DNA from 3 places in the Actinospica acidiphila genome. Region 1 is predicted to be linked to each of the others. Evidence: riboswitches for the same ligand, from Rfam matches in the RefSeq annotation. Region 1 holds a riboswitch; each other region holds the start of a gene.
What was found. Region 1 has a riboswitch for cobalamin ahead of metE (5-methyltetrahydropteroyltriglutamate--homocysteine S-methyltransferase). Riboswitches for the same ligand answer to the same signal wherever they lie in the genome.
Positions count from the first base shown of each region.

Region 1 (7,390 bases):
TGGGCGACCTGCATACGGGAGCGGGCCGCCTCCAGGCTGATGACGTCGGCGTCGAGGTCGTCGATGGCCTGGACGATGTCGCCGAACTCGGCGTAGCACATGTGGGTGTGGATCTGGGTGTCCGGGCGGACGCCGGACGTGGTGAGCCGGAAGGCTTCGGTGGCCCAGTCCAGGTATCCGGCCCGGTCGGCGCTGCGTAGCGGCAGCGTCTCGCGCAGGGCGGGTTCGTCCACCTGGATGACGGACGTGCCCGCGGCCTCCAGGTCGTGCACCTCGTCGCGCAGGGCGAGGGCGACCTGGCGGGCGGTGTCGGCGAGTGGCTGGTCGTCGCGGACGAAGGACCAGGCGAGCATGGTGACCGGCCCGGTGAGCATGCCCTTGACCGGCTTCTCGGTGAGCGACTGGGCGTAGGACGTCCAGCGCACCGTCATCGGCTCGGGGCGGGAGATGTCGCCGGCCAGGATCGGCGGGCGGACGTAGCGGGTGCCGTAGGACTGGACCCAGCCGTGCTGCGTGGCCAGGTAGCCGGTGAGTCGCTCGGCGAAGTACTGGACCATGTCGTTGCGTTCGGGTTCGCCGTGTACGAGGACGTCGATGCCGGTCTTCTCCTGGAAGGAGATGACCTCCTGGATCTCCGCCTTGATCCGCTCCTCGTAGTCGGCTGTGTCGATCCGCCCGGCGCGCAGGTCGGCGCGGGCGGCGCGCAGGTCGCCGGTCTGCGGGAAGGAGCCGATGGTCGTGGTGGGCAGCAGCGGCAGCCCGAGGTGGGCGCGCTGGGCGGCGGCGCGCTCCGCGTAGGACGGGGAACGGCGCCCGTCGGCCTCGGTGACCGCGGAGGCGCGGGCGCGGACGGCCGGATCGTGGGTGACGGGGGAGTTGGCACGGGAGGCGAGGTCCGCACGGTTCGCCGCCAGGTCGGCGGCGATGGCGTCGGTGCCCCGGGCGAGACCCCTGGCGAGGGTGACGACCTCGGCGCTCTTCTGCCTGGCGAAGGCGAGCCAGCGCAGGATCTGCGGTTCGATGTCCCGTTCGGCGGCGGTGTCCAGGGGGACGTGCAACAGGGAGCAGGAGGCGGACACGTCGACGCGGTCGGCCAGGCCCAGCAGCGTGCCGAGCGTGGACAGGGAGGCGGCGAGGTCGTTGACCCAGACGTTGCGGCCGTTGACCACACCGGCGACCAGCCGCTTGCCGGGCAGCCCGCCGGCGGAGGCCAGCGCATCCAGGTTGGCGGCCGCCGCCCCGGTGAAGTCCAGGGCGAGACCGTCGACCGGGGCCTTGGCCAGCATCGGCAGCGCCTCGCCGAGCCGGTCGAAGTACGAGGCGACCAGGAGCTTCGGCCGGTCGGCTAGACCGCCGAGGTCACGGTAGGCGCGCTCGGCGGCGTTCAGCTCGGCCGGGGTGCGGTCCTGGACGAGGGCGGGCTCGTCCAGCTGGACCCACTCCGCGCCCGCCGCCCGCAGGTCGGCCAGGACCTCGGCGTACACGGGCAGCAGCCGGTCCAGCAGGGTGAGCGGCTCGAAGTCCGCCGGCATGCCCGGGGCGGGTTTGGCGAGCAGAAGGTAGGTGACGGGACCGACGAGGACGGGCCGGGCGGTCAGGCCGAGCGCGAGGGCCTCCTTCAGCTCACCGACCTGCTTGGCGGAGTCGGCGGTGAACGCGGAGTCGGGGCCCAGTTCCGGGACGAGGTAGTGGTAGTTGGTGTCGAACCACTTGGTCATCTCCAGCGGTGCCACCTCCTGGGTACCGCGCGCCATGGCGAAGTAGCCGTCCAGGGCGTCGCCGGTCACAGCGGTGCGGTGGCGTTCGGGGATCGCCCCGACCATGACCGTGGTGTCCAGGACGTGGTCGTAGTACGAGAAGTCGCCGGTCGGCACCTCGTCGATGCCCGCGGCGGCCAACTGCAGCCAGTTCCTCCGGCGCAGTTCGCGGGCGGTGGCGCGGAGGGCGTCGGCGGTGACACGGCCCTTCCAGTAGCCCTCGACGGCCTTCTTCAGTTCCCGGTTCTGTCCCTGGCGGGGGTAGCCGTACACGGTGGCCCGTGCCGCCGCGGCTGCGGACTTCGCTGTCACGGAGATCTCCTTCGCGAGATGAATCCCTGAGATCCCGGAGACGGGACGAGAACGCGAAGGGGTGACACACCGGGCGTGAGCGACGCCGCGCGACAAGGCAGGGCCGTCCGCCTGATATGTACGCCGACCCGCCCTCGAGGTCACCGGGATGTCCGCGCACGACGGTTCGCGCGCGGGCAGTTGGCAGGTCTTCGGACTCGCGGGCACGTCCTCGTCGTTGGAGGACACCTACTGGCCGTCGCTTCCCGGGCCCGGTACCTCGGACCCAGTGCGTATGACGGCGGTCGTTCCCGCTCACCGCTGCGGGGCAGTCCCGGATTTTCACCGGGTTCCCTCTTGCGACACCCCGCCTGGAGGACGGGGCGAACCAGCTGCTGCGGGCAGCCTACGGGCAGTCGTTCCGTCAGGGACGCGGACGTCCGTGATCCGGGCGGTGACCCATGTCACGCGCCCGGAGGGCGCTGGGGCCGCGCTCCCCGGTCAGGCGCCGGTGAGCAGGGCGGGGACCGAGGCGAGGGCGTCCGGGAGTCGTTCGACCGGGATCCCGCCGCCTTGGGCCAGTTCGGGTGAGCCGCCGCCCCTGCCGTCGAGCAGGCGCTTCACCAGGGCCGAAGCGTCCCGCCCCGCGCTCCGGGCCGCGCCGTTCACCGCGGCCACCAGCGTCGCCCGGTCACCGGCGGATGTGCCGATGACCACCGCACCGGGCCGGGCGGCGGGCAGGCGGTCGCGTACGGCGATGGCGAGGGCCCGGGCATCGCCGTCCGTGATGGCGGTGACCACCAGGGTGCCGTCGACGTCGGTGGCGTCGGCCGCGAGGTCGCTCGCACGGGCCCGGTCGGCCTGCTCACGGAGCCGCTGGTTCTCCCGGTCGGCGGACTTCAGCCGGTCCAGCAACCCGGCGATACGGTCGGGGAGTTCGGTACGCGGTGCCTGGAGCTGCTCGGCGATGCGGGTCACCAGGTCGCGTTCGCGGGCCAGGTAGCCGAAGCCCTCGACGCCTACCGCGGCTTCCAGGCGGCGCATGCCGGCGCCGACCGATGACTCCGAGGTCAGCGCGACCGTGCCGATCTGCGAGGCGTGCTCGACGTGGGTGCCGCCGCACAGCTCACGTGACCAGGCGCCGCCGATCTCCACGACGCGGACCTTCTCGCCGTACGTCTCGTCGAACAGGGCCAGCGCGCCCAGTTCCCTGGCCTCCGGCAGCGTCATCCAGCGCACGCCGACCGGCAGGTCGCGGCGCAGGGCCTGGTTGGCGGCCTCCTCGATCTCGCTGCGGACGGCGGGGGAGAGGGCACCGCGCCAGGGGAAGTCCAGGCGAAGGTAGCCGGGGCGGTTGTAGGAGCCTGACTGTAGGGCGCCCGGGCCGAGGACCTGGCGCAGGGCGGCGTGCAGGACGTGGGTGCCGGAGTGGGCCTGGCGTGCGCCGAGGCGCCATTCAGGGTCGACGGCGGCATGCACCGCCTCCCCGGTGGCCAATTCACCCGACAGGACCCGGACCTGGTGGGTGATCAAGCCTGGCAGGGGCCGCTGCACGTCCAGCACCTCCGCCTCCACCGACGTGCCGGAGAGGCGGCCCGCGTCGCTTTCCTGGCCGCCGGACTCGGCGTAGAACGGGGTGCGGTCCAGCACGACGGTGACGATCTCACCCTCATGGGCCACCGGTGCCGGGCCCGAGGAGCCCAGAACGGCCAGGACGCGGGAATCGGTCGCCAAGGTGTCCCAGGCGCGCCAGTCCGTCGGACCGTGTGTGTCCAGGACCGGGCGCAGCGCGGAGAGATCGGTGCCGCCGGTCTTGCGGGCACGGGCGTCGGCCCTGGCCCGTTCCCGCTGCTCGCGCATGAGCGTGGTGAAGCCCTCGCGGTCGACCTCCACGCCTTGCTCGGCGGCCATCTCCAGGGTGAGGTCGATGGGGAAGCCGTAGGTGTCGTGCAGGAGGAACGCCTGGGCGCCGGGCAGCGAACGGCCGCCTTCCTCCTTCACCTTCGCCACCGCCGTGTCCAGGACGGTCGTGCCCTGCCGCAGGGTGGCGCGGAAGGCGTCCTCCTCGCTCGCCGCGCGGTCGGCGATCCGGTCGTACGCCTCGGCCACCTCCGGGTAGCTGGGTGCCATGCAGTCGCGGGCGACGGCGAGCAGGTCGGGCAGCGCCGGGTCGCCGTAGCCGAGTTGACGCATCGAGCGGACGGCTCGGCGCAGGATGCGGCGCAGTACGTATCCGCGGCCCTCGTTGCCGGGTACGGTGCCGTCGGCCATCAGCATCAGGGCGGTGCGGACGTGGTCGGCGACGACCCGCAGGCGCACGTCCGCCTCGGCGTCCGCGCCGTAGCGCATCTCGGCCAGGGCGGCGGCGCGGTCCAGGACCGGGCGGGTCTCGTCGGTCTCGTAGAGGTTGTCGACGCCCTGGAGGAGGGTGGCCATGCGTTCCAGGCCCATGCCGGTGTCGATGTTGCGGCGGGGGAGTTCGCCGAGGATCGGGTAGCCGGACTTGCCGGGTCCCTCGCCGCGCTCGTACTGCATGAAGACGAGGTTCCAGAACTCCATGTACCGGTCCTCGTCGACCGCGGGGCCGCCCGCGCGGCCGAGGGCCGGGCCGCGGTCGTAGTACAGCTCCGAGCACGGGCCGCACGGCCCGGGTACGCCCATGGACCAGAAGTTGTCCTCGTCGCCACGGGCCACGATCCGCTCGTCCGGCAGGTCTGCGATCCTGCGCCACAGACGCCGGGACTCGTCGTCGCTGTGATGGACGGTTACCCAGATGCGGTCCGGGTCGAGTCCGTAGCCGCCCTCGGCGACCTGGGCCGTCGACAGTTCCCAGGCGAAGGCGATCGCCTCCTCCTTGAAGTAGTCGCCGAGGGAGAAGTTGCCGTTCATCTGGAAGAAGGAGCCGTGCCGGGTGGTGCGGCCGACCTCCTCGATGTCCAGGGTGCGCACGCACTTCTGCACGCTGGTCGCCCGCGGCCACGGCGCCGGCACCTCGCCGGTCAGGTACGGCTTGAAGGGGACCATGCCGGCGTTGACGAACAGCAGGGTCGGATCGGGGGTGGGCAGCGGGGCGCTGGGGACGACGGTGTGGCCGCGCTCGGCGAAGAAGTCGAGGAAGCGGCTGCGGATCTCGGCGGTACGCAAGGCGGGGCTCCGGGGCTTACAGGGGGAGAGGGGCGAGGGACCGGGCGGGGTGGCGCGGGCCGAGGAAGACGACGATGCCCTTGCCGTCGGGGGACGGATGGGTGACCTGTGTCCAGCCCTGGCGGCGATAGAAGGCCATGGCCCGGCTGTTCTGGACGGAGGTCAGCAGCCAGGCCCGTCCTTCGGGCGCGTGCGCGGTCACCGCTTGGAGGAGGTCACCGGCGAGTCCGGTGCCGCGGGCGGCGGTACGGACGGCCAGTTCGTCGATCTCCAGGGCTCCGCACAGCCAGTCCGCGGTGTGCGCGGGGCCCAGGCCGGCGGCAACCTGTGGGTGGCAGCGGTCGGTGGGGAAGGGCGTCGGAGTGGTCCAGGCGGTCGCGAAGCCGATGACCTCCCCGTCGCGTACGGCGGTCGCCGCTGTGAAGCCGGAACGTTCCACGTCGGCCGGCAGCCGTGCCGCGAACTCCGTCGCCCGTTCCTCGTCCTCGTTCCAGGGCGGGGCGCAGAAGGCGTCGACGTAGACGGAGCGCAGCGCGTCGGTGTGCGCGATGAGCTCGGCGTCCGTGTGGACGCGGATGTCGGTGGTCATCAGGCCGCCACCGCCTTCCCCATGGCGACCGGGTGCAGGGCGGCGTACTCCAGCGGCGCCGACGGATCGATCGACACGTCCAGCGGCGCCGGTGCGGCTCCGGCCCGGACCAGGAGGTCGCCGACGGCGGCGATCATCGCGCCGTTGTCGGTGCACAGGCGCAGCGGCGGCACGCGCAGCTCGATCCCGGCCGCGCGGCAGCGCTCCTCGGCCAGCGAGCGCATCCGGGAGTTGGCGGCGACTCCGCCGACCACGACCAGGGTGCCCACACCGTGCTCGACGCAGGCGGCGACCGCCTTGCGGGTCAGGACGTCGGCGACGGCCTCCTGGAGCGAGGCCGCGCCGTCCGCCACCGGCAGCTCGCGTTCCGCGTGTCCCTCCGCCCAGCGCGCGGCGGCCGTCTTCAGGCCGGAGAAGGAGAAGTCGTACGAGCCGGGCAGCGGGCGCGGGAAGGGCACGGCGCGCGGATCCCCGGTCCGCGCCGCCCGGTCGATGGCCGGACCGCCCGGATACGGCAGCCCGAAGACCCGCGCCACCTTGTCGAAACACTCCCCGGCCGCGTCGTCCAGTGTGTCCCCGAGGTGCGTGATCGGGGCCCGGGCGAGGTCGCGGACGAGGAGGAGGGACGTGTGTCCGCCGGAGACGATCAGCACCATGCACGGGTCGGGCAGCGGCCCGTGCTCCAGCGTGTCCGCGGCAACATGCCCGGCCAGGTGGTGCACGCCGTACAGCGGGACACCGAGCGCGTACGCGATGCCCTTCGCGCCGGCCAGGCCGACCTGGAGCGCGCCGGACAGACCCGGGCCGGTGGTCACGGCGACGGCCCCGATGTCGGCCAGCCGCAGCCCCGCCTGCTCCAGCGCCTGCCGGACGACCGGGCGCAGCGCATGGAGGTGAGCGCGGGAGGCGATCTCGGGCACCACTCCGCCGAAGCGGGCGTGCTCGTCCATGCTGGACGCCACCGCGTGCCCCAGCAGCCGTCCGTCCCGGACCAGGCCCGCGCCCGTCTCGTCGCAGGACGACTCGATGCCCAGCACCACCGCAGACCCCATGGCAGACCCTTCTGCACTGCATAAGTTGTTGCGAATAGTGTGCAATAAGATCCCCGGTGGTGTGCACCCGACCGGCTTCACGCAGGTGGCGGCCCCGTAGAGTGCGGTTCTGACGCCTTCGACCCCTCCCCGATCCCGAGGTACTCAGCAGTGACACCCGCCCGACCGCCACAGGCCACCGCAGTGACAGTCGTCGGGATCGGCGCCGACGGCTGGGCCGGCCTGACCGAGGGCGCACGGTCCGTCCTGCTCGACGCGGAGGTTCTGATCGGCGGCCCGCGCCAGCTCGGCCTGCTGCCGTCCGAGTGCGCTGGTGAACGGATCACCTGGCCCTCGCCCCTGCGGCCGGCCGTCCCCGGCCTGCTCGCCGCGCACACCGGCCGCCGCGTCGCCGTACTGGCCAGCGGCGACCCCATGTTCCACGGCATCGGACGGGCCCTCACCGAGGTTCTGGGCATGGACGCGGTGCACGTCCTGCCGCACCCCTCGTCGGTTTCCTACGCCGCCGCCCGGCTCGGCTGGCCGCTGGAGGACGTGGACGTGGTCACCCTCGTGGG
Region 1 is NZ_JABZEM010000002.1:616,054-623,443, reverse strand. It holds gene metE (5-methyltetrahydropteroyltriglutamate--homocysteine S-methyltransferase) at 1-2,069, opposite strand, end outside; cobalamin riboswitch at 2,247-2,443, opposite strand; gene alaS (alanine--tRNA ligase) at 2,550-5,192, opposite strand; gene HXP48_RS02890 (GNAT family N-acetyltransferase) at 5,209-5,781, opposite strand; gene tsaD (tRNA (adenosine(37)-N6)-threonylcarbamoyltransferase complex transferase subunit TsaD) at 5,781-6,833, opposite strand; gene cbiE (precorrin-6y C5,15-methyltransferase (decarboxylating) subunit CbiE) at 7,017-7,390, shown strand, end outside.

Region 2 (7,390 bases), 1.1 Mb from region 1:
GCCCGACGGCGTCAGCAGGGCCGCGTCGTCGGCCCAGCGCAGGGCGAGGTCCACGTCGTGCGTCGCCATCACCACCGTCGTGCCGCCCGCCCGCAGACCGTCCAGAGTGGCCAGCAGCCGTTCCTGGCCGTCGGGATCGAGGCCCGCCGTCGGCTCGTCCAGGATCAGCACCCGCGGCCGCATCGCGACCGCGCCCGCGATCGCCGTCCGTTTCCGCTGCCCGTACGACAGCAGATGCGTGGGCCGGTCGGCGAGCGCGGCGATGTCCAGCGCCTCCAGCGCCTCCGCGACCCGCGCACGCACCTCCCCGTCCGGCAGCCCCAGGTTCAGCGGCCCGAACGACACGTCCTGCCCCACGGACGCCGCGAACAACTGGTCGTCCGGGTCCTGCACCACCAGCTGCACGGTGGTGCGCAGCGCCGTCAGCCCCTTCCTGTCGTACCGCACCGCACGGCCCGACAGCCTCAACTCCCCTCCGTGCGGGCGCAGTCCGCCGCTCAGCAGCCGCATCAGGGTGGTCTTGCCGCTGCCGTTGCGCCCCAGCAGGGCCAGCGCCCTCCCCTCGCGCACCTCGAAGTCGAGCCCGGTGAACACCGGCGGCCCCTCCTCGTACGCGAAGGACACGTCCCGCAGTGCCACCAGCACGGATCCGCTCACGACAGGGGCCTTTCCAGTACGAAGGTGAGGGCGGCCAGCGCTGCCAGGAGCGTCACGCTCGCGGTCGTGAACCGGGCGGACACCCGGGCCTCCGGCACCAGCACGCGCAGGGCGCCGTCGTAGCCGCGGCCCGCGAGCCCCGTCTGCAGCCGCGCCGCACGGTCGAAGGACCGCACGAACGCGGTCGCGCCGAGCCCGCCGAGCGAACGCCAGGTGGCCGCACGGGTGGTGTGGCCGAGCCGCGCCGCCTGCGCCCGGTGCACCCGGCGCACCGAGTCCAGCAGCAGGAAGCTCATCCGGTACGTCACCAGCGCCACGTCCACGAGCGGCGCGGGCACCCCGGCGCGCACCAGGCGTGGCAGCAGGTCCGACATCGGCGTGGTGAACGCGAACAGCAGCACGCCCAGCGAGGCGGCCGAGGTGCGCAGCAGCAACTCCCCGGCGCGCAGGGGCCCGTCGGGGGCGGGCGACAGGAAACCGCCGGGCCCGCCCACCCGCATCAGCAGGGGCAGCGCCCCGGTGACGCAGAACCCCAGCGGCACCCGGTACGCCCGCCACAGCCGCCCGGCCGGCACCGCCGCCGGGCCGAGCAGCAGCACCAGCGCGGTGACCAGCACCAGCGCGGCGCCCGGCCACGGGGGCAGCGAGATCGCGAGGACGGTGAGGCCGAGACCGAGGACGGCCTTGTCCACGGGATGACGGCGGCGCCAGCGGCTGCTGTGCGCCGCCGCGTCGATCGGCAGCACGGGCCGGTCAGTCCCGTCCGCCGTCGGCGCCGGTGCGCGCCTCCGCGTCGGCGTCCTCCGCGTCCGCGTCCTGCGTGACGGCCCGCCCACGCGCCCGCGCCTCGCCCTGCCGGCGTCCGCGACGCAGCCCGAAGTAGTACGCCAGGACGCCCGCGCCGAGCGCGGCCTGGAGGGCGAACAGCGCCGACTCGATCTCCCCGGACGGCGGTTCGTACAGCGGTGAGAACCACGGCTCGTAGTCCGGGTCGATCTCGGTGATCGCGGTCTCCGCCTCGCCGTCCGCCCCGGTGAACGGTTCCTCCTTGTGGTCGCCGAGCCCCAGCGCCAGCGGGATCACGGCGAGGGCGGCCACGAGCAGCAGGAGCAGGGTGTTGATCTTCGCGTTGCGGCTCACCGGGTCACCGCCTCGGCCGACTCGGCCTGCTTGCCCCCGGCCGCCGAGGTGACCAGCACCCCGAGCCGGGTCAGCTCGCCCTTGCTGGACTGCACCAGCAGGCGCATCACCAGCACCGTCAGCAACCCCTCGCTGACCGCGAGCGGGATCTGCGTGACGGCGAAGATGGAGCCGAACTTCCCCAGCGCGCCCAGGAATCCGCTGCCCGGGTCGGGGAACGCCAGCGCGAGCTGGACGCTGGTCACGCAGTACGTCGACAGGTCGGCGACGAACGCGCCGCAGAACACCGCGCCCATCAGCGGCACGTCGTACCGGCGCAGCAGCCGGTAGACGGCGTATCCGGCCCAGGGCCCGACGATCGCCATGGAGAAGACGTTGGCGCCGAGCGTGGTGAGCCCTCCGTGGGCGAGCAGCAGCGCCTGGAACAGCAGGGTGATGGTCCCGAGCACCGCCATGACCGGCGGCCGGAACAGGATCGCGCCCAGCCCGGTCCCGGTGGGGTGGGAGCAACTCCCGGTCACGGAGGGCAGTTTCAGCGCGGACAGGACGAACGTGAACGCTCCCGACGCGCCCAGCAGCAGCGTGCTCTCGGGGTGCTCTCTGACGTCACGGATGAGCGACCGGGCTCCGTGGACGACGAACGGCGCCGACGCGACGCCCCAGGCGACCGCGTGCGCCGGAGGCAGGAAACCCTCGGCAATGTGCATGGCTCAGCAGACCCTCTCCAGCACCTCGTGGATGGTTGACGCGCCTTGGCCGGTCTCCTGGCTGACGGGTACCACCGCCCGTGCTCCGCCTTCCCGGGTCCTTGAGGACCCAGTGGCTGCCCGTGAGGGCCGGAGCCGGACTTCCCGATCACAGTGGCGAGGGCCGCACCGGTATCGCACCGATTTCCCGTCACCAAGGCGTGGTGACAGTAGTCCCCGTCGCGGCCCGGTGACAAGCGGCGGCGGGGGCGCGCGGAGGGCGCCCGGCGGCTCGGACCCCGGCGCACACCTGCGCGTTCGGGCGGCCCGGCAACCCCGGCGACTGGGGGGCCGCCGTTCTGGGCAAGGTCTTCCTGCAACTAATATGCAAGAGCTATTTTCCAGCAACAGGGATGTGAGGTTCGATGACGACCCGACGACGCATACGGGGCGCCGCCGCCGTGCTGGCGACGGCCGCGGCGGTCTCCGCCTGCTCGGCGCCGGGCTCCGGCACCGCGGACGGCGCGGCGGCCGGCGAGTCCGTGGTGATCGGCGTCTCCACCGAGCCCGACACCCTCAGCCCGCTCCTCGGCTACGGCAAGGACGGCAACTCCAAGCTGTTCGACGGCCTCCTCGCCCGCACCGCCGACATGACCCTGGAACCCGCGCTGGCCAGGGCACTTCCGCGGATCACGGACGGCGGACGCACCTACACGTACACCCTGCGCGAGGGCGTGAAGTTCAGCGACGGCAAGCCGCTGACCGCGCGGGACGTCGTCTTCACCTACCGCACGGTCCTCGACGAGGACACCAACAACACCGCCAGGAGCGAACTCGCGGCCGTCAAGGACGTCCGGGCGGTGGGCGACGACACGGTCGTCTTCACCCTCCACCACCCCTACGCGCCGTTCGCCGCCCGCACGGTCCTGCCGATCGTGCCCGAGCACGTCGCCGGCGAGCAGGACCCCAACACCGGCGCCTTCAACACGAAGCCCGTCGGCACCGGACCGTACGTCCTCGTCGACTGGCGCAAGGGCGAGAAGCTCACCTTCAAGGCCAACCCGCACTACTGGGGCGGCACCCCGAAGGTGAAGAAGCTCACCATGGCGATCGTCTCCGACGACGACGTCCGCGCCACCCGGCTCCGCTCCGGCGACCTCGACGGCGCGGTCCTCCCGCCCAACCTCGCCGCCACCTTCAAGAGCGACGACGACAAGAAGACCTACCGGGCCACCTCCTACGACGTCCGCGTCGTCACCCTCCCCAGCGGCAACCCCGTCACCGGCGACACCGCGATCCGCCGCGCCCTCGACCTCGCCGTCGACCGGCAGGCCATGGTCGACAAGATCCTCGACGGCGCCGGCCGCCCCGCCTACGGCCCGCTGCCCGTCGACGACCCGTGGTTCGCCGAGGACACCGAGCGCCCGCGCGACCTCGCCGCGGCCGGCCGCATCCTCGACGCCGCCGGCTGGACGAAGGGCGGGGACGGCATCCGCGCCAAGGACGGCCGCCCCGCCCGCTTCACGCTGTACTACCCCTCCGGCGACAAGGTCCGTCAGGACCACGCCCTCGCCTACGCCTCCGACGCCAAGAAGGCCGGCATCGACGTCCGGGTGGAGAGCGCCACCTGGGAGGTCATCGAGCCCCGCATGAACCGGGACGCCGTCCTCGCGGGCTTCGGCAGCACCGGCGACCCGGACTTCGGGCTCTACACGATGCTGCACTCCTCCCTCGCCGGCGACGGCTTCAACAACATGGCCCACTACGACAACCCGGCCGTCGACCGCGCCCTGGAGACAGGCCGCCGCAGCCAGGACCCGGAGACCCGCAAGGCCGCCTACGACGCCCTGCAGCGCGCCCTCGTGAAGGACCCCGGCTACACCTTCCTCACCCACATCGACCACCTGTACGTGCTCGCCGACCGCTGGAAGGGCCTCACCACCCAGACCGAACCGCACGAACACGGCTTCGCCGCCGGACCCTGGTGGAACGTCGAGGACTGGCAGCCCGCGGCATGACCCACGCCCCCGGCGGGCCACGACCCGCGTCCCCTGGCGCCCGATGGCACGGCTCACCGCGCGCCGCGCGCTGCACGCCGTGCCGGTGCTCCTCGTCGTCACGTTCGGCGTGTTCGCCGTCGCCGCCGCGTCCCCGTTCGACCCGGTGAGGGCGTACGCGGGCACGGCCGCGCTCGGCGCCGACCAGGAGACCCTGGACCGGCTGCGGGAGAACCTCGGCGTGGACCGGCCGTTCACCGCCCGCTGGTGGGACTGGCTGACCTCCGCCCTCGGCGGCGACCTCGGCCAGTCCGCGGTGATGCGGCAGCCGGTGGCCGAGGTCATCGGCGAACGGCTGCTGTGGTCCACGCTGCTGTGCGCCGTCGCGTTCGCCGCCGCCGTCCTGCTCGGCACGCTCCTCGGCGTGCTCGCCGCCCGCCGCCCCGGCTCCCTCACGGACCGCGCGGTCACCTCCGCCGCCTACGTCCTGGAGGCCGCCCCGGTCTTCTGGATCGCGCTCCTCGCGGTGTGGCTGTTCGCCCTCCAGCTGGACGTCCTCCCGGCGGGCGGCCTCACCGACACCGGCAGCGACCGGGTCACCTTCGGCGGCCTGACCGAGCACCTGATCCTCCCCGCCGGCGTCCTCGCCGTCTCCCAGCTGCCTTGGTTCACGCTCTACGTCCGGCAGGGCGTCGGCGACGCGCTCGCGGAGGACCCCGTGCGCGGGGCGAGGGCGCGCGGCCTCAGCGAACGCACCGTGCTGCTCGGCCACGCCCTGCGCTCCGGGCTGCTGCCGGTGCTCACCCTCATCGGCTCCCGCGTGCCGGAACTCATCACGGGCGCGCTGCTGGTGGAGACCGTCTTCAGCTGGCCCGGCATCGCCTCGGCCACCGTGGAGGCCGCCACCGCGGTCGACTTCCCGCTGCTCGCCGCGCTCACCACGCTCGCCACCGCCGCCGTGCTCGCCGGCAACCTGCTCGCCGACCTGCTCTACGGGCTGATCGACCCGAGGGTGAAGCTGGAGGAGATGTGACGACCGACGTCGACGTGGCGGACACGAAGCCGGCCTGGCGCGCGCACGGCGCCGCCCGCCGCTCCACACACGCCCTGCGGCTGCGCGTCTCCGCCACCCTGGTCGCCGTGACCGTGCTGGCCGTGCTGCTGGTCCCGCCGCTGGTCCAGCTCGACCAGCAGGCCGTCGACCTGGCCGCCAAGCTGCGACCGCCCAGCTGGGCACACCTGTTCGGCACCGACGACGTGGGCCGCGACCTGCTGCTGCGCTGCGTCTACGGGCTGCGGGTGTCGCTGCTGGTGGGCGTGGTCGCCGCGCTCACCGCCACCGTGATCGGCACGGCCGTGGGGGCCGCCGCCGGGGCGCTGGGCGGCCGGGCCGACCGCCTGGTGATGCGGCTGGTCGACACCCTGTCCTCCGTACCGCACCTGCTGCTCGGCATCTTCATCGTGGCCATGTTCCGGCCGGGCGTCTGGCCGGTGGTGATCTCCGTCGCCCTCACGCACTGGCTGTCCACCGCGCGCATCGTCCGCGCGGAGGTGCTGTCGCTGCGGTCCCGGCCGTTCGTCGACGCCGCCGTGTCCGGCGGGGCGAGCCGGTGGCGGGTGACCGTACGCCACCTGCTGCCGGGCGTGCTGCCGCAGGCCGGTCTCGCCGCCGTGCTGATGGTGCCGCACGCCATGTGGCACGAGTCGGCCCTGTCCTTCCTGGGCCTCGGCCTGCCCACCCACACCGCGAGCCTCGGCACGCTCATCCAGGGCGCCCGGGGCTCCCTCCTCGCCGGCCAGTGGTGGCCCACCCTCTTCCCGGGCCTGTTCCTGATCCTCCCCACCCTGGCGATCGCTGGCCTGGCGGGCGTCTGGCGCGAACGGATCAATCCCCGCCGCCGATCGGAGCTGATGCTGTGACCGCGAAGGACGCGTCGACGTCGACGTCGACGGCTGTGACGGAACCGGGCGCGGGGGGTGCCTCACGGGTGCCGGCGCCCGACGCCTCGGTCCCGCGCACGGCAGGCGGCGGGGAGGCCGGTACGGCTCCGTCCGTCCCGACGAACGCCGCGACGGAGGCGTCGACGGACGCCGCGACGGAGGCGTCGACGGACGCTGCGACGGACGTGCCAACGGACGCCGCGACGGAGGCGTCGACGGACGCGCCGACAGACGCTGCGACGAATGCCTCGACAGACGCCCCGGCGGAGGAGAAGGCGGTGTCGGCGGCGCCGGCCGACTGCGCGCGGGTCACGGAGGAGCCCGCCCGGGCGGGCGACCCGGTCCGGCGGGGCGCCGCGTCCACGGTCGGTGCCACGCGGACCGGTCCGACCGCCGAGGCGGCGGCCGGCGCCGATCCGAACCGCCCGGCGCCGGTCCTCTCCGTACGCGGCCTGTCCGTCCGCTTCCTGCTCCCCGGAGGGCGCCGCGTCGACGCCGTGTCCGACGCGTCGTTCGACGTCGCGCCGGGGGAGTGCCTCGCACTCATCGGGGAGAGCGGCTGCGGCAAGTCCGTGCTGGCGTCCGCCCTGCTCGGCCTGCTCCCGGCCAACTCCCGCACCGCCGGCCACGCCCATCTCGACGACCTCGACCTGCTCACGGCGGACGAGCCCACCCTCGCCCGCACCGTCCGCGGCCGCCGTGTCGGCCTGGTCCCGCAGTCACCGGCGGCCCACCTCACCCCCGTGCGCACGATCCGCTCGCACATCGAGGAGACGGTCGCCCGCCTCACCGGCGTACGCGGCCGCGCCGCCCGCCGCAAGGCCGCCGAACAGGCGTCGCTGCGCGCCGAGTTCCCCCGTGACCATCTCGACCGCCACCCGCACGAACTGTCCGGCGGGCTGGCCCAGCGCGCCGCGACCGCGCTCGCGCTGATCGGCGACGCCCCGCTGCTGCTCGCCGACGAACCGA
Region 2 is NZ_JABZEM010000002.1:1,671,981-1,679,370, reverse strand. It holds gene HXP48_RS07465 (energy-coupling factor ABC transporter ATP-binding protein) at 1-657, opposite strand, end outside; gene cbiQ (cobalt ECF transporter T component CbiQ) at 654-1,403, opposite strand; gene HXP48_RS07455 (energy-coupling factor ABC transporter substrate-binding protein) at 1,411-1,797, opposite strand; gene HXP48_RS07450 (energy-coupling factor ABC transporter permease) at 1,794-2,504, opposite strand; cobalamin riboswitch at 2,535-2,717, opposite strand; gene HXP48_RS07445 (ABC transporter substrate-binding protein) at 2,909-4,501, shown strand; gene HXP48_RS07440 (ABC transporter permease) at 4,545-5,513, shown strand; gene HXP48_RS07435 (ABC transporter permease) at 5,510-6,400, shown strand; gene HXP48_RS35450 (oligopeptide/dipeptide ABC transporter ATP-binding protein) at 6,874-7,390, shown strand, end outside.
Region 2: linked by a shared signal. The riboswitch ahead of HXP48_RS07450 (energy-coupling factor ABC transporter permease) and the one ahead of metE (5-methyltetrahydropteroyltriglutamate--homocysteine S-methyltransferase) in region 1 are both predicted to bind cobalamin.

Region 3 (7,390 bases), 1.9 Mb from region 1:
AGCCGGACGATTTGCTGACGGCTTTGCTGGAGGCGAAGGACGACAATGGCGACCCCATCGGGGAGCAGGAGATCCATGATCAGGTCATCGCCATCCTGACCCCCGGCGCGGAAACCGTCGGTTCCACGATCATGTCGCTCCTCCTGGTTCTCACCGAGCACCCGGAACTCGGCGACAAGATCCGCGACGAGGTGAAATCCGTGGTCGGCGACCGCCCGGTCGCATTCGAGGACGTGCGGAAGCTGACGTACACCGCGAATGTCGTCACGGAGACCCTGCGGCTGTATCCGGCCGTCTGGATATTGACCCGGCGCGCGGTCGCCGACACGGAACTCGGCGGTTACCGCATTCCGAAGGGTGCGGACCTCATCTACAGCCCGTTCGCGGTCCAGCGCGACCGGCGGTCGTACGAGCGGAACGAGGACTTCGACCCGGACCGCTGGCTCCCGGAGCGGTCGAAGGACGTGCCCAAGTACGCGATGAGCCCGTTCAGCGTGGGCAACCGCAAGTGCCCCAGCGACCACTTCTCCATGGCGGAGCTCACGCTCGTCACCGCCGTGGTCGCCCACGCGTACGGCTTCGAGCACGCGTCGGACTCCGATCCCCGGCCCCGCATCGGCATCACGCTGCGGCCCCGCCGGCTGATGCTGCGGGCGCTGCCCCGCTGACGCCCCGCCGACCGGCGCGCGGTCAGGCGGCCTCCGGGCCCCTGAACGCGCGCCGGTAGGACTGCGGGGTGGTCCCCACCGCGCGCACGAAGTGGTGGCGCAGCACGGCCGCGTTGCCGAAGCCGGCGCGGCCCGCGATCGCGTCCACCGTCTCGTCCGTCCGCTCCAGCAGATGCTGGGCGAGCAGCACCCGCTGGCGCAGGATCCAGCGGTAGGGCGTGGTGCCGGTCTCCTGCTGGAAGCGGCGGGCGAAGGTGCGCGGCGACATGAGGGCGCGGGCGGCGAGCTGCTCGACGGTGACCTCCTCGTCGAGGTGCTGCTCCATCCACACCAGCACCCCGGCGACCGAGTCGCCCCCGGGCTCCGGCAGCGGACGTTCGATGTACTGGGCCTGCCCGCCGTCGCGGTGCGGGGGCACCACCATCCGGCGGGCGATCCGGTTGGCCACCTCAGGGCCCTGTTCCTTGCGCACCAGGTGCAGACAGGCGTCGATGCCCGCGGCGGTGCCCGCCGAGGTGATCACCGGGTCCTCGTCGACGTAGAGCACGTCGGGTTCGACCGTCAGATGCGGATAGCGGCGGCTCAGCTCCTCCGCGTGCTTCCAGTGCACCGCGGCCCGCCGGCCCTCCAGCAGCCCGGCGGCGGCCAGCACGAACGCCCCGGAGCACACGCTCAGCACCCGCGCGCCCCGGTCCACCGCCCGGCGCAGCGCGTCCAGCATCTCGGGTGGGAACTCCCGGGAGGTGTAGGAAACGCCGGCGGGCACGGTGATCAGGTCGGCCGCGTCCAGCCGGTCCAGGCCGTGCTCGGTCTGGAGCGTGAAACCGGCGCTGGCGCGCACCGAGGCCCCCTCCGCAGAGACGACCGCGAAGTCGTACACCGGCAGCCCGTCGTCGCTGCGGTCGATGCCGAAGACCTCGCAGACCACGCCGAGTTCGAACGGATTCACGCCGTCGAGCAGGACGGCCGCCACATTCCGGAGCATGGCTCCAGTGTGCCTCGCCGTTGGCAGTAAATCGAGGGTGCACGACAGTCCTGCCACTCCTCGTAAGGAGCGTCCGGCGGCACAGTGGTGTCCATGAACACGACGCAGACAGAAGCACTGATCGCGATGGTGGCCGTTCTCGGCCTGTTCGTCCTCATGGTCGCGCCCGCCGTGATCGGCATCCTGCGCGACCGCCGCATCGACCGGCAGATCCGGCGGGCCCGGGCCACCCTGGTCACCGAGCCGCCCGGTATGCCGGCCGCGTCCCGGCCGGAGCACCGGGCCGCCTCCCGCCGCCACGCACGCGCGGCGTGAGACGGCCCCGGCGCGCGGGCCCTAGAAGTCCTCGTCCAGGTCGACCGTGCCCTCCACGGCGACCTGGTACGCGGACGGACGGCGTTCGAAGAAGTTGGTCAGCTCCTGCACGCCCTGCAGCTCCATGAACGAGAACGGGTTCTCCGAGCCGTACACCGGCGCGAAGCCCAGCCGCACCAGACGCTGGTCGGCGACGCACTCCAGGTACTGCCGCATCGACGCGGTGTTCATGCCGGGCAGCCCGTCCCCGCACAGGTCACGGGCGAACTGCAGCTCCGCCGCGACGGCCTCGCGGAGCATGTCGGTGACCTGCCGCCCGAGCTCCTCGTCGAACAGCTCCGGCTCCTCCTTGCGCACGGTGTCCACCACGTCGAAGGCGAAGCTCATGTGCATCGTCTCGTCGCGGAACACCCAGTTGGTGCCGGTCGCCAGCCCGTGCAGCAGACCCCGGCTGCGGAACCAGTAGACGTAGGCGAAGGCGCCGTAGAAGAACAGCCCTTCGATGCAGGCCGCGAAGCAGATGAGGTTCAGCAGGAAGCGGCGCCGGTCGGCCCGCGACTCCAGCCGGTCGATCTTCTCCACCGAGTCCATCCACCGGAAGCAGAACTCGGCCTTCTCCCGGATGGACGGGATGTTCTCCACGGCCGCGAAGGCCGCCGCCCGGTCGTCCGGATCGGGCAGGTAGGTGTCCAGCAGGGTCAGGTAGAACTGGACGTGCACGGCCTCCTCGAACAGCTGCCGTGACAGGTACAGCCGCGCCTCGGGCGAGTTGATGTGCTTGTACAGCGTCAGCACCAGGTTGTTCGCCACGATCGAGTCGCCGGTGGCGAAGAACGCCACGAGCCGGCCGATCAGATGCTGCTCCTCGGGCGTCAGCTTCGCCAGGTCGGCGACGTCCGAGTGCAGGTCCACCTCCTCGACATGCCAGGTGTTCTTGATCGCGTCCCGGTAGCGCTCGTAGAAGTCCGGGTAGCGCATGGGGCGCAGGGTCAGCTCGAAGCCGGGGTCGAGCAGGTTCTTGGTCGTGCTGGTGGTCACTGGCAGGCCTCGCAGGATTCGGGGTTCTCGAGGGAGCAGGCGACGGCCTCGGGGTCGGCCGGCTGCTGGACGGGGACGGGTACGGCGGCGCGGGCCGCGCGGGCGATCCGGGTCGCCGGACGGGAACGCAGGTAGTAGGTGGTCTTCAGCCCCTGCTTCCAGGCGTAGGCGTACATCGAGGAGAGCTTCCCGATGGTCGGCGTCTCCAGGAACAGGTTGAGCGACTGCGCCTGGTCCAGGAACGGGGTCCGGGCGGCGGCCATGTCGATCAGGCCGCGCTGCGGGATCTCCCACGCCGTGCGGTACAGCCGCCGTACGTCCTCGGGGATCCACGCGAAGTCCTGCACCGAGCCGTTCGCCTCGCGCAGCGCCTCACGGGTGCGCGCGTCCCACACGCCCAGCCGCTTGAGGTCCTCCACCAGGTACGAGTTGACCTGGAGGAACTCCCCGGACAGCGTCTCGCGCTTGAACAGGTTGGACACCTGCGGCTCGATGCACTCGTACACGCCCGCGATCGATGCGATGGTCGCGGTGGGCGCGATCGCCAGCAGCAGCGCGTTGCGCAGGCCCGTCGCGGCGATCCGCGACCGCAGTGCTTCCCAGCGCTCCGGCCAGGCGAGCTCGACTCCGTAGTGGTCGGGGTGCAGCACGCCCCGCGCGGTGCGGGTCTTCTCCCAGGCGGGCAGCGGACCGTGCCGCTCCGCGAGACCGGCGGACGTCTCGTACGCGGCGAGCATGATGCGCTCGGCGATCCGGGTGGACAGCGCCTTCGCCTCGGGGGAGTCGAAGGGCACGCGCAGCCGGAAGAACACGTCCTGCAGCCCCATCACGCCCAGACCCACCGGGCGCCAGCGGCTGTTGGACCGGGACGCCTCCCCGGTCGGGTAGAAGTTGATGTCGACCACCCGGTCCAGGAACGTCACGGCGGTGCGGACCGCCGCGTCCAGGCGCTCCCAGTCCATGCCGTCCGGGCCCGCGAAGGCCGCGAGGTTGACCGAGCCGAGGTTGCAGACCGCCGTCTCCCCGTCGTCGGTGACCTCCAGGATCTCCGTGCACAGGTTGGAGGAGTGGACGACGTGACCCGGTTCGGCGGTCTGGTTGGCGGTGCGGTTGGCGGTGTCCTTGAAGGTCATCCAGCCGTTGCCGGTCTGCGCGAGGGTGCGCATCATCCGGCCGTACAGCTCGCGCGCCGGGAGCGTCCTGCGGGCCAGGCCCTTCGCCTCGGCGGCTCGGTAGGCCGCGTCGAACTCCTCGCCCCACAGGTCGACCAGCTCGGGCACGTCGACGGGGGAGAACAGCGACCATGGGGCGTCTGCGTCGACCCGGCGCATGAACTCGTCCGGGACCCAGTGCGCCAGGTTCAGATTGTGCGTACGGCGGGCGTCCTCACCGGTGTTGTCGCGCAGCTCCAGAAACTCCTCGACGTCCGCGTGCCAGGTCTCCAGGTAGACCGCGGCGGCGCCCTTGCGCCGGCCGCCCTGGTTCACGGCGGCGACCGAGGCGTCCAGCGTCTTCAGGAACGGGACGATGCCGTTGGAGTGCCCGTTGGTGCCGCGGATCAGCGAACCCCGGGCGCGGACGCGGGAGAAGGACAGACCGATGCCGCCGGCGTGCTTCGAGAGGCGGGCGACCTGGTGGTAGCGCTCGTAGAGGGAGTCCAGCTCGTCCTTGGGGGAGTCCAGGAGGTAGCAGGACGACATCTGCGGGTGGCGGGTGCCGGAGTTGAACAGCGTGGGGGAGGAGGGCAGGTAGTCCAGCCGGCTCATCAGCCCGTACAGCGCGGCGACGTCCTCCAGCGCCCGCTCGCTCTCGTCCTCGGCGAGCCCGCAGGCCACCCGCAGCAGGAAGTGCTGGGGCGTCTCGACGACCTTGCGGGTGACCGGGTGGCGCAGCAGGTAGCGGCTGTGCAGGGTGCGCAGGCCGAAGTAGCCGAACCGGTCGTCGGCGTCCGTGTCGACCAGCGCGTCCAGACGGGCCGCGTGGAGCCGGACGAACGCGGCGGTGCGGTCGCCGATCAGGCCCTCCCGGTGACCGGCGGCCACCGAGCCGGTGAACGAGGTGACGCCCTGCGAGGCGGCCTCGGCGCGGATGCCGAGGGTGAGCAGCCGGGCGGCGAGCCGGGAGTAGGCGGGGTCCTCGGAGATCAGCCCGGCCGCCGCCTCGGTGGCCAGGTCCCGCAGCTCCGCCTCGTCGGCGGAGGCGGACCGGCCGCGCAGCGCGGCCGCGGCCACCCGGCCGGCGTCGGCGTCGGGCAGGTCGGCGGTCAGCTGGGTCAGGGTCCGCAGCAGCGCGGCCCCGGGGCCGTCACTGTCCTCGGTCACGCGGGTCGCTGAAGCCGGATCGGCTGGCGCGATGGTCACGTGTGGCTCTCCCTCGCTCGGCACGGGGGCCTCGAAGAGCGCAGGGGGCAGCACACGAACGCACGCGGCGTCGCGTCCACCGGCCCATTCCGCGAGGCCCGGACGTCAGGGCACCCGGACCGGAAGGGCCGGGCGCACTGTCGGCAGGTCCTCGGACTGACTCCCGTGCGCGCCCGTGGGCAGGCATGGGTACACCGTTGCGGGACAGTTCCGGATTCGCACCGGATTCCCCTGCGGCGACAGCGAGCATGAGCATACATCTTGTGCCGGGTGTCGCCGACGGACCCATATGTTGTGTCGCGCTGGGGTTATGGTGGGGTCGGACGGAAGGGCTGCGCCCGGCCGTCAGAGCGTCAGTTCGTAGACCAGCAGCATGATGTCGTCGAGCTCCGGCAGCGGGTTCCAGTCCCGCCCGGGGGCCCGCGTGAAGCCCAGCCGCTCGTACACCCGGTGCGCGGAGTGCATCGTGCGCTGCGTGGACAGCACCATGCGGGTGCGGCCGAGCGCCCGCGCCCGGTCGACGCAGGCGCGCACCAGGGCCTCACCGGCGCCCCGGCCGCGGTGGGCGGGGGAGACGGCCAGCATCCGTATCTCCGCCTCGCTGGGCTCCGCGATGTCGGCCATGGGCCCGGGGCCGGGCACGAAGGTCACCCCGCCCAGCAGCGCGCCGTCCGCCACGGCGACCAGCACCTCGGCGGCCGCCGCCCGCTTGCCCACGTCCCGCAGCTCGTCCAGGTAGGAGTCGGACTCCCCGAAGTCCAGCAGCCCGTCGCCGAGATAGGCCTGAGCGGTGATCTCACCGAGGTCCGCGTGCTCGCCGGGCGTCGCCGGCCGGATGACGATGTCCATGCGGGGGAGTCTGCCGCACGGGCACGACAGCGGGCCGCCGGTTTTCCACCGGCGGCCCGCTGCCCTGCGTGTGAACGGCGTCAGTGCTTGCTGTCCGCCGTGGCCGGCGGGAGCTCCACCTGCACGCCCGGGTCGCCGGCGTCCGCCGTGTAGTCGCGCGGCTCGGTCTCGTCGACGCCGTCCGGCGCCTTGACCGCCCGCATGACGAAGGTCAGGACGACCGTGACCAGCACGTTGATCACGAAGGCGGTGAGACCGATGTAGCCGATCTCCCCGATGCCCGGGATCTCCTTGGCGGAGCCGCCGAAGTGCTTCTGCGTCGGCGACGCCACCCCGTACGCGGCGACCGTGCCGTAGATCATGCCGACCGCCCAGCCGCCGATCAGCGCCCAGCGGTGGAACCAGCGGGTGAACAGGCCGCCCACCAGCGCCGGGAAGGTCTGCAGGATCCAGATGCCGCCCAGCAGCTGGAAGTTGATCGCGACGGTCTTGTCCATGGTCAGGACGAAGACCAGCGCGCCCACCTTCACCAGCAGGGACACGATCTTGGAGACCGCGGTCTCCTGCTTGGGCGTCGCGTCCGGCTTGATGAAGTCCTTGTAGATGTTGCGGGTGAACAGGTTCGCCGCCGCGATCGACATGATCGCCGCCGGCACCAGCGCGCCGATGCCGATCGCCGCGAAAGCCACCCCGGCGAACCAGTCCGGGAACATGTTCTCGAACAGCTGCGGGATGGCCAGCTGGCCGTTCTGCACCTTCACCCCGGCCGCGATCGCCATGAACCCGAGCAGCGCCAGCAGGCCCAGCATCAGCGAGTACAGCGGCAGGATCGTGGTGTTGCGGCGGATCACCTCACGGCTGCGCGAGGACAGCGTCGCGGTGATCGAGTGCGGGTACATGAACAGCGCGAGCGCCGACCCCAGCGCCAGCGTGGCGTACGTCCACTGGCCCGCCTCGCCCGGCACCAGGGCGCCGCGCGGGGCACCGGTGGCCGGGTTGGTCTCGCTGTACGCCTCCTGCGCGGAGGCGAAGATCTCGTCGAACCCGCCCAGTTTGATCGGGATGTAGATGATCGCCACCGCGATCACGATGTAGATCAGCGTGTCCTTGACGAACGCGATCAGCGCGGGCGCCCGCAGCCCCGACGAGTAGGTGTACGCGGCCAGCACACCGAA
Region 3 is NZ_JABZEM010000002.1:2,513,173-2,520,562, reverse strand. It holds gene HXP48_RS10900 (bifunctional albaflavenone monooxygenase/terpene synthase) at 1-668, shown strand, start outside; gene HXP48_RS10895 (GlxA family transcriptional regulator) at 691-1,653, opposite strand; gene HXP48_RS10890 (hypothetical protein) at 1,747-1,968, shown strand; gene HXP48_RS10885 (ribonucleotide-diphosphate reductase subunit beta) at 1,990-2,946, opposite strand; gene HXP48_RS10880 (ribonucleoside-diphosphate reductase subunit alpha) at 3,003-5,366, opposite strand; cobalamin riboswitch at 5,492-5,662, opposite strand; gene HXP48_RS10875 (GNAT family N-acetyltransferase) at 5,712-6,215, opposite strand; gene mctP (monocarboxylate uptake permease MctP) at 6,296-7,390, opposite strand, start outside.
Region 3: linked by a shared signal. The riboswitch ahead of HXP48_RS10880 (ribonucleoside-diphosphate reductase subunit alpha) and the one ahead of metE (5-methyltetrahydropteroyltriglutamate--homocysteine S-methyltransferase) in region 1 are both predicted to bind cobalamin.